Regions from separate parts of the Marinobacter sp. 1-3A genome, predicted to be linked through region 1. Evidence: predicted binding sites of a transcription regulator. Region 1 holds the regulator's gene; the other holds the start of a gene.
What was found. Region 1 encodes LexA, which represses DNA repair genes until DNA is damaged. Its sites were predicted from a motif close to CTGTNTNNNNANACAG; they were not measured.
Positions count from the first base shown of each region.

Region 1 (7,556 bases):
TCCTGCTGCGGAAACAACGCCCTAACCTTATCGTTAGCATCCGCCGCCGCATTGGCCTGGGCCTCATGCTCCACCGACTGAATGACAAACTGTGCCTGACTCATAACCTGACTCCCGATTAACCCGTCACACCGGGCCACACCCTTCGGATGATTCGTTTGCAGATTACAAAGCGAGCTTCGTGCCAACTAGGCTTTTATCATATAAATCAATGAACAGGATTAACCGAAGAAAGGTGAACGACGGGTTTACGTCGTCCAGAAACGAGAAAACGCCAAAGGCCGAAAACCTTTGACGTCTTATTGTCACAAGAAAAAAGAAGGCTACTCAGGACTCCTCAGACTCCTCCTCCCGAAGCCCATACTTCCGAACCTTCTCAACCAGAGTAGTCCGCCGAACCCTGAGCTTCTCAGCCGCCCGAGCAACCACCCCGCCAGCTTCATCCAATGCCTGCTGAATCAACTGCCGCTCAAGGTTCGATAAATAATCCTTGAGATCAATGCCATTCACCGGCAACAAAGCAGGAGCATCCAGCCCGACCAATCCGGGAATGCCAGACGGCATGCCCGAATCCTCAACGGGCCGGTTCTCATCAAAGTCATCCACATACCGGAACTTCTTGGGCAACTCCTGCACACCGATTACCGAGTATGGGTGCATAATCGCCAGCCGCTCTACCAGGTTCGCAAGCTCCCGTACGTTACCCGGCCAGTCGTGCCGGCACAGACTCATGATCGCCGCCGAATTCATTCGTAAAGAGCCGCGCTTCTCTTTCTCCATGCGGGAAATCAGCTCATTAATCAGCAGCGGAATATCCTCCACCCGATCCCGCAATGACGGCACCTCAATGGGGAACACGTTCAGCCGGTAATACAGATCTTCCCGGAACTCACCGGTTTCAATCATATCCTCAAGGTTCTTGTGGGTTGCAGCAATCACACGAACATCGGCAGAAATCGTACGGTTACTGCCAACACGCTCGAATGTACGCTCCTGCAAAACGCGTAGTATTTTCACCTGCATGTTAAGGGGCATATCGCCGATTTCATCCAAAAACAGGGTGCCACCTTCCGCCATCTCAAAACGCCCGACCCGCGCCGTAATGGCACCGGTAAATGCGCCTTTCTCATGGCCGAAAAGTTCACTCTCCAGCAGCTCCGCCGGAATGGCACCACAGTTTACAGGCACAAATGGCTTGTCACGGCGAGATGAGTAGTAATGGAGATTTCTGGCAACAACTTCTTTACCGGTACCAGACGGCCCGGTAATCAGCACGCTCACGTCCTTATCGGCCACTTGCTCCATCAGCTGGCGTACTTGCTGCACCTTGCGACTGGTACCAACCAGGCTGCGGAACAGCTGCAGCCCCCGCTGCTCACCACGCTCTTTGGAACGCCGGAACTGATCGCTGTAGATTTGCGCACGGTACAGGGAGTCAACAAACTTGGTGTAATTAAGCGGCCATTCCATACGGGCAATAACGCGTGAGGCATCTGTCTCCGCAAGACCTTTGAGTAAAGGGTCGCCAACCATGAGGAAAGGCACGCCATGCACTGCCTTACACACTTTTTCGATTGTGCTGACGATATTCGGGTCTTCCCCGTTTACCACGACAACCGAAATGTCCGCCAAACTTTCTGCATCGCCAGATTCAAGGAGCGCCAAGGCTTCGTCGCCTGCTAAAACCTGTTCCTCGCCGACGAACTCCAGAATAGTCGCCAGATCCCGACGCCTCGACTCGTCCTCACTCAGCACCAGCACCTTGTTATTTTTGGACATTCACAAACATCTCTTTGGGGGATATGTGCGGTATTTAAGACTGTAAACACAGAAGAGTCAATTTTATGACGCTATTTTGGCTGGGTTGTTGAAACGTTGTGATAGGCTTTGGCAGCACTGCGGTTTCGATTCACACCTTTCAGAGCCTGTTCCGCTTCAGCCTTGGCTCGGGTGGCACCCTCACCCGCTGCGTCCATAAACTGGCGCAACTCTTCAAGCCGAGTGCGAACCAGTTCCGGATCGGCCTTCCCGGCTTCCAGCGAGGCCATCAGGGGTTCTATTGTAGGCTTTACCTGCTCGTTAAGCCGCACCAGGGCATCCCAATCCTGGTCTGCGAGTGCGTGACCCAGGTCTGCCATAAGCTGATCGAAGCTATCCAGGTAGGCCTGGAGTTCTGAAGAAGGGGGATTCTGAGGGTCGGCCATAACCTGTTCTCCTGGAAATAAGGGATAGAATACGGGCGACCCGGTCAAGCCGCTGGCTAGCGCCAGCAACTCAACCGTTTACACTGAAATCAGCGGCGAGCGTCTCGCCTTGCTGAGGAAGCCGTAAATTCGCTGCCCCGGAACCCGGGCTCGAAATTATAAGCGGGATAGTTATTGTTCAAACCATCAACATAATAACGCTTCGCCTTGAGGTCGTAGGTCATTTCCATGGTAGTCCAGAATACTGGCACCTGGTAATAACTGATGTTGTGGGCCTCGGAAACACGCCACAAATTGCCCGCCTCGTCATACTCTTCGGACATCAGGATTTGCCAACTGTCTTCATCCACATAGAAAACACGACGGTCATAAATGTGCTTGATGCCGGTGCGGCGAGTTGCCTCGACTACCCATACCCGGTGCAGTTCGTAGCGGGTCAGCTCCTGATTGATATGCCCGGCACGGATGACATCACCCGGCTTGACAGACTCATCATGCAGTTTGTAAGCATTGTAGGGAACAAACATTTCCCGCTTACCCTTCAACTCCCAGTCGTACTGGTTGGGCGCACCGTTATACATATCTTTCTGATCGACCGAGCGCAGAGAAGAAGAGTTCGGCAAGTCTGTTTCATACGCCAGGTTCGGCGAGCGCCTCAGGCGTCGGGATCCGGCGTCATAACGCCAAGCCAGCCGCGGCGAGCGCACCTGATCGAGGGTTTCATGCACCAGTGTGATTGTTCCGGCCAAGGTAGAAGGTGAAATTGTATCGGTCTTGAGATAGAAGATTTTGTTATCTATATCAGCAAGCACCGCCCCTTCCTTGCTGTAAGGGAAGTAGTAGTCGTAGTGATTAACTACAGGGTTGTAGGAGCCATCCACCTGGGGCGTTGCAGAGGCACTCCGGAAGGATACCTCTTCACCGCGATACCGCAAAATGTGGTTCCACATCACTTCAAGCCCGGTTTTCGGAATGGGAAACGGGCTTGTCATAATAGTGTTGCGCACGCCATTACCGTTATCCAGCACCTCCGCAGTCAGAGCATTCTCATAGTATTTCTCGTACACATTCTCAGGAAATGCTGCTGTACGGCGAGTCTGGTAAACCGGCATAAAGAAATTCGGGCCGTACTGGCTCAGCATTTTAATGGAGCCTTCAGAGAGCCTGTCTTTGTAGAGGTGCATGTTGCTCGCAGTGATTACGAACAAGGTTTCGTCTTGGGGAAATGGATCTATCTCAACCTGGCCCTTACGCCAGTTAGCAGGCGCCTCACTCAGCCCGCCGGTCCACTCGGGAATGCTACCGGAGGCATTGCTTGCCCGCTCAGCACCAACCGGCGTCAAATCCCGTTTTAGCCGTTCTGCTTCAGCTACCGTTACTGCTGACAGCACCTGGCCGGTATACCCAACCAAAAGAACTGCCATACATGCGACTAATCGGCTCCGCATTCCATACCCCTCCAGACAAACCAATAACCCAAGACGAAGCATGCTTTTTGCCAAATTCAAACGCCCGTTTCAAGTCATTAATTGTGTTTTATTGTCACTTGGGACCAAGTCTGCAGGGGGGTAAAGAAATCTGCAAACCAAAATGGTAGAATGGCGGATTAATTAAGGTGAGCGCTCGATGGCTTCTCAATGGTATTCGCTGGTTTCACAAAAATTGTTTCTTGCCAGCACGTTACTTGATGTCGCGGCTCAAGCGGCTGCTACAGGAAGCTCGGCGCCAACGCAAAAACTGCAGCAGGAAGCAGCAACACAAGGCTCTATCGAACTGCTGCTGAGAGCGAAACAATTATTACTGGCAATGATTGCCAGGCTTTACCAGAAACGCCCGAATAGGCCTTTGTCCCTCGCGGAACTGGCCAATCTTATTGGCGATGAGGCCACGGAAATAGAGTTTCTTACAACTCTTGAACGGGACAGCAGAAGCTGGTGGAGCCACCTTGATCAGCTCGAGACTGCTCAGAACAACCCACCAGCGACACGGAAGACGGTTAACTCAGAAAACATTATTGCCGTCTCAGCAGAAACCGGGCCAGACCGATCAGCCCAAGCTCTCAGAAAAACTCTGAAAGCCATAAAACAGTTTACCGACAACCTGGAAGCGCAACACGGCGAGTGGTAATCCCTCCCAATACACACTTACAGGTTCTCAACATTAAAAGGTTATTGAAATGTCACCATCGTTTTTCGAAATTGTACAACTGAACAACGGCGATTATGCCCTTCGCCGCATCGACGACGACAGCGCGCCATTAGTCAAAATTTCATTTTCGGATGAAGCCCGTGAAATGATGGGAGATCGGGATATGTCTGTGGCCAAAGCCATGATTGCGGCGGGTATAGAAGCTGCCGGGACTGTGTCTCACGACATTGACTGGGAAGACGACGAACTGGACGTTTCAGACGCCCAGCCCGCATACACACTGCATTAAAACCGGACTCAACGCTGCCTGAGAACGACCCCGTGGCTGTTGCCTTTAGCAGCCGCTTCCTGCAAGGAAGCAAATGCTGTTTTACCCAGCTTCCCCGTCCACATAACCACCGCATGACAGGTACCCGCGCTTAGTGCTATCTCAGCAAGCTGACGAGCCGGGTACTCAGCGGTAGAACGCAAAACCAGCAGTTCACCGGTAATGATACCGTGCATCTTTTGCCACTTACTCACCAGCGCCTGGGGCGGGTCTATCCACGCCAACCAGCGCTTCTCCTGGTTCAGCTGAGTCAGCATTGGCAATAGCAGTTGAAAGTTCTCTACCTGCCCCTCCGGCAGAATGATTTCCGTTACATTTCCAGCCGGCGCAGGACTTTCCACATCAGGCTTGCGCCGCGTCCGGATAACCGTGCGCTGCTTCGGGGCTGTGTATTCCGGTACCAGGCCAGGCATAACGCTCTGCTGCCACGCAATATTCTGATTAAAGCTTAGCTGTTCCATATATTTACCCGCCTTTACAATGCGTCTGTGGTTATGCTGGCCCGATCAGTGCAGATCGGAACGCCGGATAACACCCACACCCAGCCCTTCAATAAACAATTCCTGCTCTTTCAAATCGATTTCTATCGGCGCAAACTCTTCATTTTCAGCGATCAGATAGACTTTTGAACCTTCTTTTCTAAAGCGTTTCACAGTCACTTCATCACCCACCCGGGCTACAACCACCTGGCCATTTCGAACATCCTGAGTGCTGTGCACAGCAAGCAAGTCGCCATCCAGAATCCCGATATCTTTCATGCTCATACCCCTGACACGAAGCAGATAGTCAGCAGAAGGCGAGAAAAACTCCGGCTTGAGCGTGCAATGGTCTTCAACGTGCTCCTGGGCCAGAATCGGACTGCCCGCCGCTACCTGACCAATAACCGGCAAACCGGGGTCTTCGGCAACTTCAGGCAACCGGATACCCCTGCTGGCACCCGGAACCATTTCGATGGCACCCTTACGCGCCAATGCACGCAAGTGCTCTTCCGCCGCATTCGCAGAACGGAAACCCATCTCTGTCGCAATTTCTGCACGTGTAGGTGGATAGCCGGTTTCGTCAACAGATCGACGAATAATTTCCAGTACCTGGGTTTGTCTTGCTGTCAGCTTCATTGTTTCGCTGCTCCGCTTGCTGCATGCAGGGCTTATACAAGCCGGGTCTTATATGTGATGGTGTATACAGTAATCCAACCATCCTGTCTTTTTATACAGTGATTTGACTATATACAGTGTTTTATCCAGTGTAAAGCCGCTCAGGTTATTTTCTTGCAGCTCCCTGACTGGTAGTGCTTTGGTAGTGTGATAGAGTGAAAAACTTCACACTCCGCCTCAGAGAGAACCATGAATAAAACCATCACCTTGAACATGCCAGACGTAGTCAAAACCGCCGACGGGAAAGAGCGCAGGGTGGGTGTGGAGATTGAATTGTCCGGGTTGGGATATCAGGAGTTAGTTGACCTGGCCGGGGCGTTGTTGGGCGGCGTTGCAAAACCGCAGTCCCGCTATGTGAGCACGCTTGAAACCCCCTTGGGCAGTTTCATCATTGAACTGGATTCCGACCCGATCAAAGATCTGGATCTTGCAGACGAGCGCCTTCCCCAACCCATTCGGGAACTTGGCGGGCAGGCAATGGAGGTTATAGACGCAGCGGCTGAATTGATTGTGCCGCTGGAAATTGTAAGTCCGCCCATGGCTTTTTCAGACCTGCACCAGATTGAGACTCTGGTCGACGAACTCCGGGAAGCGGGTGCATTGGGCAGCAGAAACGCGATCTACTTTGCGTTCGGCTTACAGCTTAACCCTGAACTGCCAGACCTCAAGCCGACAACACTTGTGCGCTATTATCAGGCGTTTGCAGTGCTATATGATTGGCTAAAAGCTCGCCATCAACTGGATATCAGCAGAAAGTTCACCCCCTACATTGAGCCGTGGAGCAGCAAGTACACCGACCTGTTGATTGAGGACAACTACGCACCAGATCAGCGGCAAATGATGGTGGATTACCTGGAATCCAACCCTACTCGTAACCGAGCCCTTGATCTACTGCCCCTGTTTGCTCATCTCGACAAACCCCTGCTCGACGAATACGTTGAAGACCCCCGCATCAAAAGCCGGCCAACCTTGCATTACAGACTTCCGGACTGCGACATAGATAACCCTGACTGGCATTTCTCCACTGTCTGGAATGACTGGGTCGTGGTTGAGCAACTGGCCAACCACGCTGAGGATTTGAGAGAACTTCGCGCCCTGTTCATGGACAGCCGTAAAATCAGCATACGCAATCTGACCACAAGCTGGCTGGAAACCTCTACACACTGGCTCGAAAGCAAAGGCTATGTCTGAACACATCGAACCTGACGACAGCCTGCCCGGGCTGACGATAGGCATCAGCGGCCCGGCTCGAAAACGTTTTGCCCAACGCTTGATTAGCTTGGCACTTCGCCTGAAGGGTGCGCATACCTACTACATACGCCCTGGTGCCAGGGTGGATGTGTCTCTGCTTGACGGACTGGTGCTTTCCGGGGGTACCCACGTGCATCCTGAGCGTTATGGCCAGCAGCCGCAGGTAAGCGCCAAGTATGACAAAGCACGGGACACCACAGACCAACTGCTCCTGGAACAAGCAGAAGCAATAGGAATCCCGGTACTGGGTATTTGCAGAGGCGCGCAGTTCATCAACATATTCCACGGTGGCTCCCTGTGCCAGAACGTTACCCCCTTAAGGGTAAACACCAGACACCGCCCTTTATTGCTGCCGATGCAAACCGTACGACTTGTCGCAACAAGCTTGCTGGGGCAGGTTATGAGAGCGCCGGTAATAGGCGCAAACCGCATACACAGCCAGGCCATAAAACAGCTTGGGAAAAACCTGAA
Region 1 is NZ_VCGZ01000001.1:592,593-600,148, forward strand. Features, by position in the region: gene FE848_RS02655 (sensor histidine kinase) at 1-104, opposite strand, end outside; gene FE848_RS02660 (sigma-54 dependent transcriptional regulator) at 328-1,779, opposite strand; gene FE848_RS02665 (SOS cell division inhibitor) at 1,851-2,204, opposite strand; gene FE848_RS02670 (DUF1329 domain-containing protein) at 2,294-3,652, opposite strand; gene FE848_RS02675 (DUF6586 family protein) at 3,831-4,331, shown strand; gene FE848_RS02680 (hypothetical protein) at 4,381-4,641, shown strand; gene FE848_RS02685 (cell division inhibitor SulA) at 4,650-5,141, opposite strand; gene lexA (transcriptional repressor LexA) at 5,187-5,795, opposite strand; gene FE848_RS02695 (amidoligase family protein) at 6,024-7,025, shown strand; gene FE848_RS02700 (gamma-glutamyl-gamma-aminobutyrate hydrolase family protein) at 7,018-7,556, shown strand, end outside.

Region 2 (7,556 bases), on a different contig from region 1:
GCTGGCCCGAAGGGTTCAACAGATGTAAGGGTGATGCATAAACTGGCCTGGCTAATTGTTCGTGATCAACCGAAAATCATGAGCAAAGGTTTGAAGTGGCCGGCAAGTTGGTCCAGGGAAGTCCATCGCAGTCTCAAGGTAAAGTATAACGTTAAGTGTAGCTATCCACTTCCAGTCTAAGAAAATTCATATAAAACAGTGATAACACACCGATGCATCATGGGTGTGTGCTGGGGTTTGGTGTTCTGAGCTGCTGACATGAACAAGTCCGGATAATCTTACTTTGGATGAAGCCACGGATTGTAAGAAAATTATGCCCGTGATGAAACGAGGGAGCACATTATGCCTGCCAGTGACCACGAACTCGAACAAGCTGGAGATCAATTAGCCGCAAAGTTGCTACAGCTGGGTTCCACGGTAGTGACTGCCGAGAGTTGCACCGGTGGCTGGGTTGCCAAGGTGCTGACAGATAAACCGGGATCTTCCGCCTATGTGGTGGGCGGCTTGGTCACCTACAGCAATGAAGCCAAGCAATCGTTGTTAGGCGTTACCGATGCCTCTTTGGGCAATCATGGTGCTGTTAGCGAACCGGTGGTGCGTGAGATGGTTGCAGGCGCACTTGCAGCCACCGGTGCGAATGTAGCGGTTGCCATTAGCGGGGTAGCCGGGCCAGGTGGGGGCAGTGAAGAAAAACCGGTAGGAACGGTTTGGTTTGCCTGGGGCGCCAGCATTGAGAGCACCGAAGCGGTTGTGCAGCACTTCAGAGGCGATCGCGATCAGGTGCGACGGCAGGCGGTTCTCTTTGCCCTGCAGGGAGTTAGCGGGTTTTTGAAGCAAACCTGAATGCTTTCACAATAACAGGGGTTGGCCTCTCTCTCGGGGTATGTTTTAATACTGTTCAAATATACAGGGAATTCGCTGTTACCACTGTACGGCTTCCCGATTAATCATACCTCCACCGGCTTGACTATCTTGCCGTTGGCCAAGGCAACAGAGGGTTTGCACTGATGGAAGACAACCGCAAAAAAGCATTAAGCGCAGCGCTGGGCCAGATTGAGCGCCAGTTTGGTAAAGGCGCAGTGATGAAAATGGGCGACCAGCCCCGCGAAGCCATTCCTGCGGTCTCCACCGGATCTCTTGGGCTGGACGTTGCCCTGGGTATAGGCGGACTGCCTTACGGCCGAATTGTTGAAATTTACGGCCCTGAAAGCTCTGGTAAAACAACTCTGACCCTCCAGGTTATTGCCGAAGCTCAGAAAGCCGGTAAAACCTGTGCCTTCATCGATGCTGAGCACGCGCTGGATCCCATCTACGCTGAGAAGTTGGGCGTTAACGTAGACGACCTTCTGGTTTCCCAGCCAGATACCGGTGAGCAGGCTCTTGAAATTGCCGACATGCTGGTACGCTCCAATGCGGTAGACGTCATCATTGTTGACTCTGTAGCGGCGCTGACTCCAAAGGCTGAAATTGAAGGTGAGATGGGCGATAGCCACGTCGGCTTGCAGGCCCGCCTCATGTCTCAGGCTCTGCGCAAGCTCACGGGCAATGTGAAACACGCCAACTGCTTGCTGGTTTTCATTAACCAGATCCGTATGAAGATCGGCGTAATGTTCGGCAGCCCTGAAACCACCACCGGTGGTAACGCGCTTAAATTCTACTCATCAGTACGTTTGGATATTCGTCGCATCGGTGCAGTAAAAGATGGCGACGAGGTTGTTGGCAACGAAACCCGCGTTAAAGTTGTGAAGAACAAGGTTGCTCCTCCATTCCGTCAGGCTGAGTTCCAGATTCTTTATGGCAAGGGTATTTATCACATGGCCGAAGTGCTCGATATGGGCGTTAAGGAAGGCTTTGTGGACAAGTCCGGCGCTTGGTATGCCTATAACGGCGATAAGATTGGCCAAGGTAAGGCCAATGCTTGCAAGTTCCTTGAAGAGAATCTGGAAATAGCAAAGGAAATTGAAGCCAAGGTGCGTGAAAGGCTGATGCCCAAGCCGGCATCCAAGAAAGATGCCGCTGCAGAAGCGCCTGTTGAAGCAGCAGGTGAGTTGCTTTAAGTCAGTATGGGAGGTGCTTTGTGGAACCTATAAAGAAATTGCTTATTGTTTCTCATGCGCCTTCTCCGAATACCCTCACCCTGCGCGATGCGGTCGCGCAGGGTGCAGGGCACGAAGATATCGAAAATGTTGAAGTAACCGTGCTGGCGCCCCTGGATGCTGGCCCGGATGATGTTCTTGCCTGTGATGCCATTATCCTCGGCACCACTGAAAATCTCGGCTACATGAGCGGCGCGCTGAAGGATTTCTTCGACCGCAGCTACTACCCCTGCCTGGAGAAAACCCAAGGTCTTCCATTTGCATTTTATATCCGGGCTGGCCATGACGGCACAGGAACGCGGCGCGCGATTGAAAGCATCACCACCGGGTTACGCTGGAAACTAATCCAGGAACCACTGATGTGCCGCGGAGAGTATCAGGATGAGTTCGAAGAGCAATGTCGGGAGTTAGGGATGTACGTTGCAGCCAGCCTGGATGCCGGGTTGGCCTGAGAAGTGTTAGCTGGCGAGGCGGTTGTAGAAGCCTTCGATGCGTGACAAAGCGTTGTCTACCGCTCTGGAATAGCCTTTTTTGTTAAGGTAATAGCTGAATTGAACACTTACCCGGTAGCCGGCCTGGAAAGGGCGGCATTCTACAACGCGGGCGCACACCTTTGATTCGCTGATGTACTTCCCTTCAAAGTCCATAAACAGGCGAGTACCAGGATCCAGCGGGCGTGGGCAGAGCAAGGCCATGCCGTAACGGTTCAGGTCGAGACAGGTGGCCTGGAAAGAAGGTTTGCTATTCTTGAAAAAACCGCGCTGACGAACTTGTACCTTAAGGCACGAAGCAGAATAGCGATCCTTGAGCCGGCGATCTTCGGAATCACTCATCGTAAACTGGCACCCATTGCTTATTATTATGTTGTTATAGCCGACTATAAGACTAAAGGCTGAGAGTCGGCTTGTGAAGTGTAGTGTTCGATGAAAGACGAGGGCAATGAGGAGATTGTGAAGCGTGACTTGCATCACAAAATCTTCCGCCTTTAAGCGTTTGTCACAATTCTTGCCCTCGAGCGCGACAGACAGGTTCACAGAACCTACAATGACCGGCCAATGAGTCAACCGTTACAGGACCCAACCTTGAAGTCACTGCCTCTGCATCAGCTTTACAAAGCCTGTGTTCTGAAAGATCTACCGTTCAAGTCGACCAGACAGCTGGAGCCGCTCGCGGAAATTGTGGGCCAGAATCGGGCCCAGGAAGCCGTGCGGTTTGCGCTTGCCATGCCCCATGGTGGCTATAACGTGTATGCCGTAGGGCGTAACGGCCTGGGTAAGCGCACGATGATGCTGCGTTATCTTGAGCACCACCTGGATACTGAGCAGCAAAGTCACGACTGGTGTTATGTCGCAGATTTTGAGGAGCCGCGGATTCCCAAGCTGCTGCAGTTGCCTGCGGGTAAGGGCGTGCTGTTGAAACAGGACATGGAAAAGCTCATGAGCCGGCTGGTGAAGGTCATTCCACAGACCTTCGATAGCGACAGCTTTCTGGAACGTTCAGAACAGCTCAAAGAAGAGTATGGCAAAAAGCAGGAAGATGAGCTCGAGAAGGTCGCTGCCCAGGCCCGCCGCAAGAAGGTCAGCCTGACCATCACCACGCCAGGTGGTTACCGTTTGGTGGCAATGAATGGTGATAAGCCGCATACCGCAGAGACGTTCAAGGCGCTAACGGATGCACAGCGCGACAAGTTCGAAGATTCAATCAACAAACTTGAGAAAAAGCTCCGGCAAGCACTTCGGAAATTGGCGGATTGGGAGCAGGAATATGCCGATGAACAACAGGCCCTGAACAAGGAAACGCTGGAAGGGATATCTGGCCACCAGATTGATGCATTGATTGAGAGCTACAAAAACCTGCCGGATGTAGTGGCTTACTTCGAGGCGGTACGCAAAGACCTGGTTGAGAATCTGGAGATTTTTCTCGACGACAACGAAGAGCAAGCAGCTATTGCCTATGCGTCGCTGGATAAAAAGATGCCCCGGCGCTATCTCGTTAATGTGGTGGTGCACCAGAAGACCAACGAAGTGCCAATGGTGGTGGAAGACAACCCCACTTATCACAACCTTTTTGGATACGTTGAGAACGTTACCTATAAAGGCACGGTATTTACCGATTTCTCCCTGATTCGGGCCGGCAGCCTGCACCGGGCCAATGGTGGTTATCTGTTGATGGATGCCATAAAGGTGCTTGAGCAGCCCTTCGTATGGGACGGCATCAAGCGGGCTTTGCGCTCGAAGTGCATTCAGATCAACTCTCTTGAGCGAGAGTTGACGCTCTCAGGCACCATCTCCATTGAGCCGCAGGCCGTGCCGCTGGATGTGAAGCTTGTGCTGTTCGGAGATCGTGAAACCTGGATGCTGCTGCAGGATTACGATCCCGAGTTTGCAGAGTTGTTCCGGGTGACTGCGGACTTCGAGAACGAAATGTACCGCTCCGAAGAAAGCCAGGTTATGTATGCAAAGTTTATTGCCAGCGTTGTCAAAGAAAAAAACCTGCTGCACTGCACCAATAAAGCTGTGGCAAGGGTCATCGAGCACAGCGCGCGTATGGCAGAACACCAGGACAGGCTTTCATTGCATGCTGCCAATATAGCCAACCTGCTGCGGGAATCGGACTTTTGGGCTCGCCAGGCGAATGCCAAGATGATTCAGGATGTTCATGTGGAAAGAGCGCTTGAGAGTGCGAAATACCGCAGTAGCCGTATCCGTGACCAGCTTTACGATTCAATTCGTGACGGCTCCACGTTTGTATCAACCCAAGGCTCGGTTGTGGGCCAGGTTAATGCGCTGTCTGTGCTCTCCACGGGAGGGTTCGAGTTTGGCTTGTCCAACCGCGTAACGGCCACCTGCTATTATGGGGATGGCGGGATTATGGATATCGAACGGGATGTGAAGTTAGGTGGCAATATTCATTCCAAGGGTGTGATGATTTTGAGTTCGTGGCTAGCCTCACACTTTGCGGTGATGGACCCCATGCACCTGTCTGCGAGCCTGACTTTTGAGCAGAACTACGGCGAGGTAGATGGTGATAGCGCCTCGCTGGCAGAGCTCTGTGCCCTGATATCTTCGCTTTCTGGCGTTCCGGTGCGACAAGACCTGGCCATTACAGGTTCCGTTAACCAGTTTGGCGAGGTGCAGCCGATTGGCGGCGTTAATGAAAAAGTTGAAGGCTTCTTTGCTACCTGTCAGCTCAAGGGTGGGCTTACAGGCACCCAGGGCGCCATTATTCCGGCCAACAACGTTCAGAACTTAATGCTGGACAGCGAAGTGGTTCAGGCTGTCCGGGAAAACCGGTTTGCGGTTTACTCAGTTTCAAATGTCGAGGAAGCGGTGACCTTGTTGTTGGGTAAGCCGGCGGGCAAGGCCGACAGTAAAGGCAACTATCCGAAACAGAGCGTTTTTGGCATTATCCAGCAACGGCTTGAGAAAATGCGTGAGCACGAACGCCAGGAACACGCCCGGGACGATCAGAAAGATCCGTCAATTCATTGACCGGTCGCCATAATAAAACAGACAGGAGAGAACACACCCATGACTGACATTCAGCAAACTGTATACGTGGTAGAGGACGACGAAGCCGTTCGTGACTCGCTGGAACTGTTACTGAAAACCGATGGCAAGTCGGTTAAAACCTATGAGAACGCGGCAGTGTTTCTCAAGGATTATTCCGAAAAAATGGCTGGCTGCATCGTGCTGGATATCCGTATGCCGGGCATGGATGGTATGGAGTTGCAGAAAAAGTTAAATGAAAAGCATTCTATTCTCCCAATCATTTTTGTGACCGGACACGGCGATGTCCCTATGGCTGTTGATGCCATGAAAGAAGGCGCCGTGGACTTTATCCAGAAGCCTTATCGCGAAGAAGCGTTGCTAGAGAAGATCGAAGCGGCGCTGGAACAGGATCTGGAACAGCGTAAAACACTGGGAGAGAAGCAGGAAATCATCCGCCGGGTTAAAAGCCTGACGCCTCGCGAACATGAGATTATGGATCGCATGATAGAAGGGCAGGCGAACAAGGTGATCGCTATCGAACTGGAAATCAGCCAGCGCACGGTTGAGATTCATCGCTCGCGGGTGATGCATAAGATGGGGACTCATTCGCTGGCACACCTGGTTCGAATGGTGCTGTCCGTAAAGAACCTTATCGACGAGAGGTGATCTGGCCGGCATCATGCGGTTATCTTTTTGACCGGCCTTTTTTTATATGACTGAAGTTGTCAGCGAAAATTCAGAAGTGACGGTTCTGCTGGTGGATGACAATCCACAGAACCTGAAAGTTCTCTATGAGACACTGAAAGATAAAGGCTATCGGTTGCTGATCGCCAATGAAGGCGAAAAAGCCTTGGATCTTGCCCACCGCCATCAGCCCGAAGTTGTCCTGCTCGACATCATGATGCCCGAAATGGACGGCTATGAGGTATGCGAACGCCTCAAAGCCGATCCTGAGACGGCTGACTGTGCCGTTGTGTTCCTCTCAGCCCTGGATGACCTGCAAGCGAAAGTCAAAGGCTTCGCGTTGGGCGGGGCTGATTATATCTCCAAGCCTTTCCAGTCCCAGGAAGTGATTGCCAGGGTTAAAACCCATGCCCGCGTTATTCGGCTTGAGCGTGAACTTCAGGCGCGAAACAGGGAGCTTCAGAGCGATCAGGCCCGTATCCTCAATTCGATCAGTGAAGGTATCTACGGGCTTGATGAGAAGGGCACGATCGAGTTCGCCAATCCTGCAGCAGGCATCATTATGCGATGCCCTGTTGAAGATCTGATCGGCCGGAATTTTTTCGATACCCACTTCAGTACAGCAGCCCAATGCCCTAGCGGACTCCCGGTTCATGCGACCTGTAGCCAGGGTGTGGCGGAAAATCAGCGCGATATAAGAATGCTGCGTGCCGATGGCACCGGATTTCCGGCTGAATACCGTTCCACGCCAAAGCTTGAAGGAGAAGAGTTGCACGGTGCGGTGGTTGTATTCCGCGATATAACGGTCGAGCTTGATGGCGAGCAGGCGCTGGAAGAGGCGCGAGAGCTGGTACAGGAGCAGCGTGACCAATTGGCGCACATATCCCGGTTGACCACCATGGGAGAGATGGCTGCAGGTGTTGCTCACGAGGTGAATCAGCCACTGACTGCAATTGCCAATTATGCTCGAGTCTCCAAGCGGATGATGTCCGTTGAAAACCCGAATTTGAGTCTGCTGCAGGAAACCCTTGATAAAATTGAGGCGCAATCGCACCGTGCCAGCGAGATAATTCGCAGGATCAGGCGATTTGTTAAAAAACCTGCGACTGGCAAAGAAGTGCTTTCTGTTCCTGCTCTGCTGGAAGACACCCGCGAGTTTGCGGAAGTGGACGCGCGCAACAACGACGGGGCCATTGAGCTACTTGTATCCGAGGATCTGCCGGAGGTGCTGGCTGACCCGATTCAGGTTCAACAAGTTGCGCTGAATTTGATCCGGAACGCGCTC
Region 2 is NZ_VCGZ01000008.1:2,612-10,167, forward strand. Features, by position in the region: gene FE848_RS12960 (nicotinamide-nucleotide amidohydrolase family protein) at 343-843, shown strand; gene recA (recombinase RecA) at 1,008-2,057, shown strand; gene FE848_RS12970 (flavodoxin family protein) at 2,078-2,548, shown strand; gene FE848_RS12975 (PilZ domain-containing protein) at 2,555-2,929, opposite strand; gene FE848_RS12980 (Lon protease family protein) at 3,179-5,587, shown strand; gene fixJ (response regulator FixJ) at 5,627-6,253, shown strand; gene FE848_RS12990 (response regulator) at 6,300-7,556, shown strand, end outside.
Region 2: the regulator LexA is predicted to act here: its motif matches at 895-910, upstream of recA (recombinase RecA).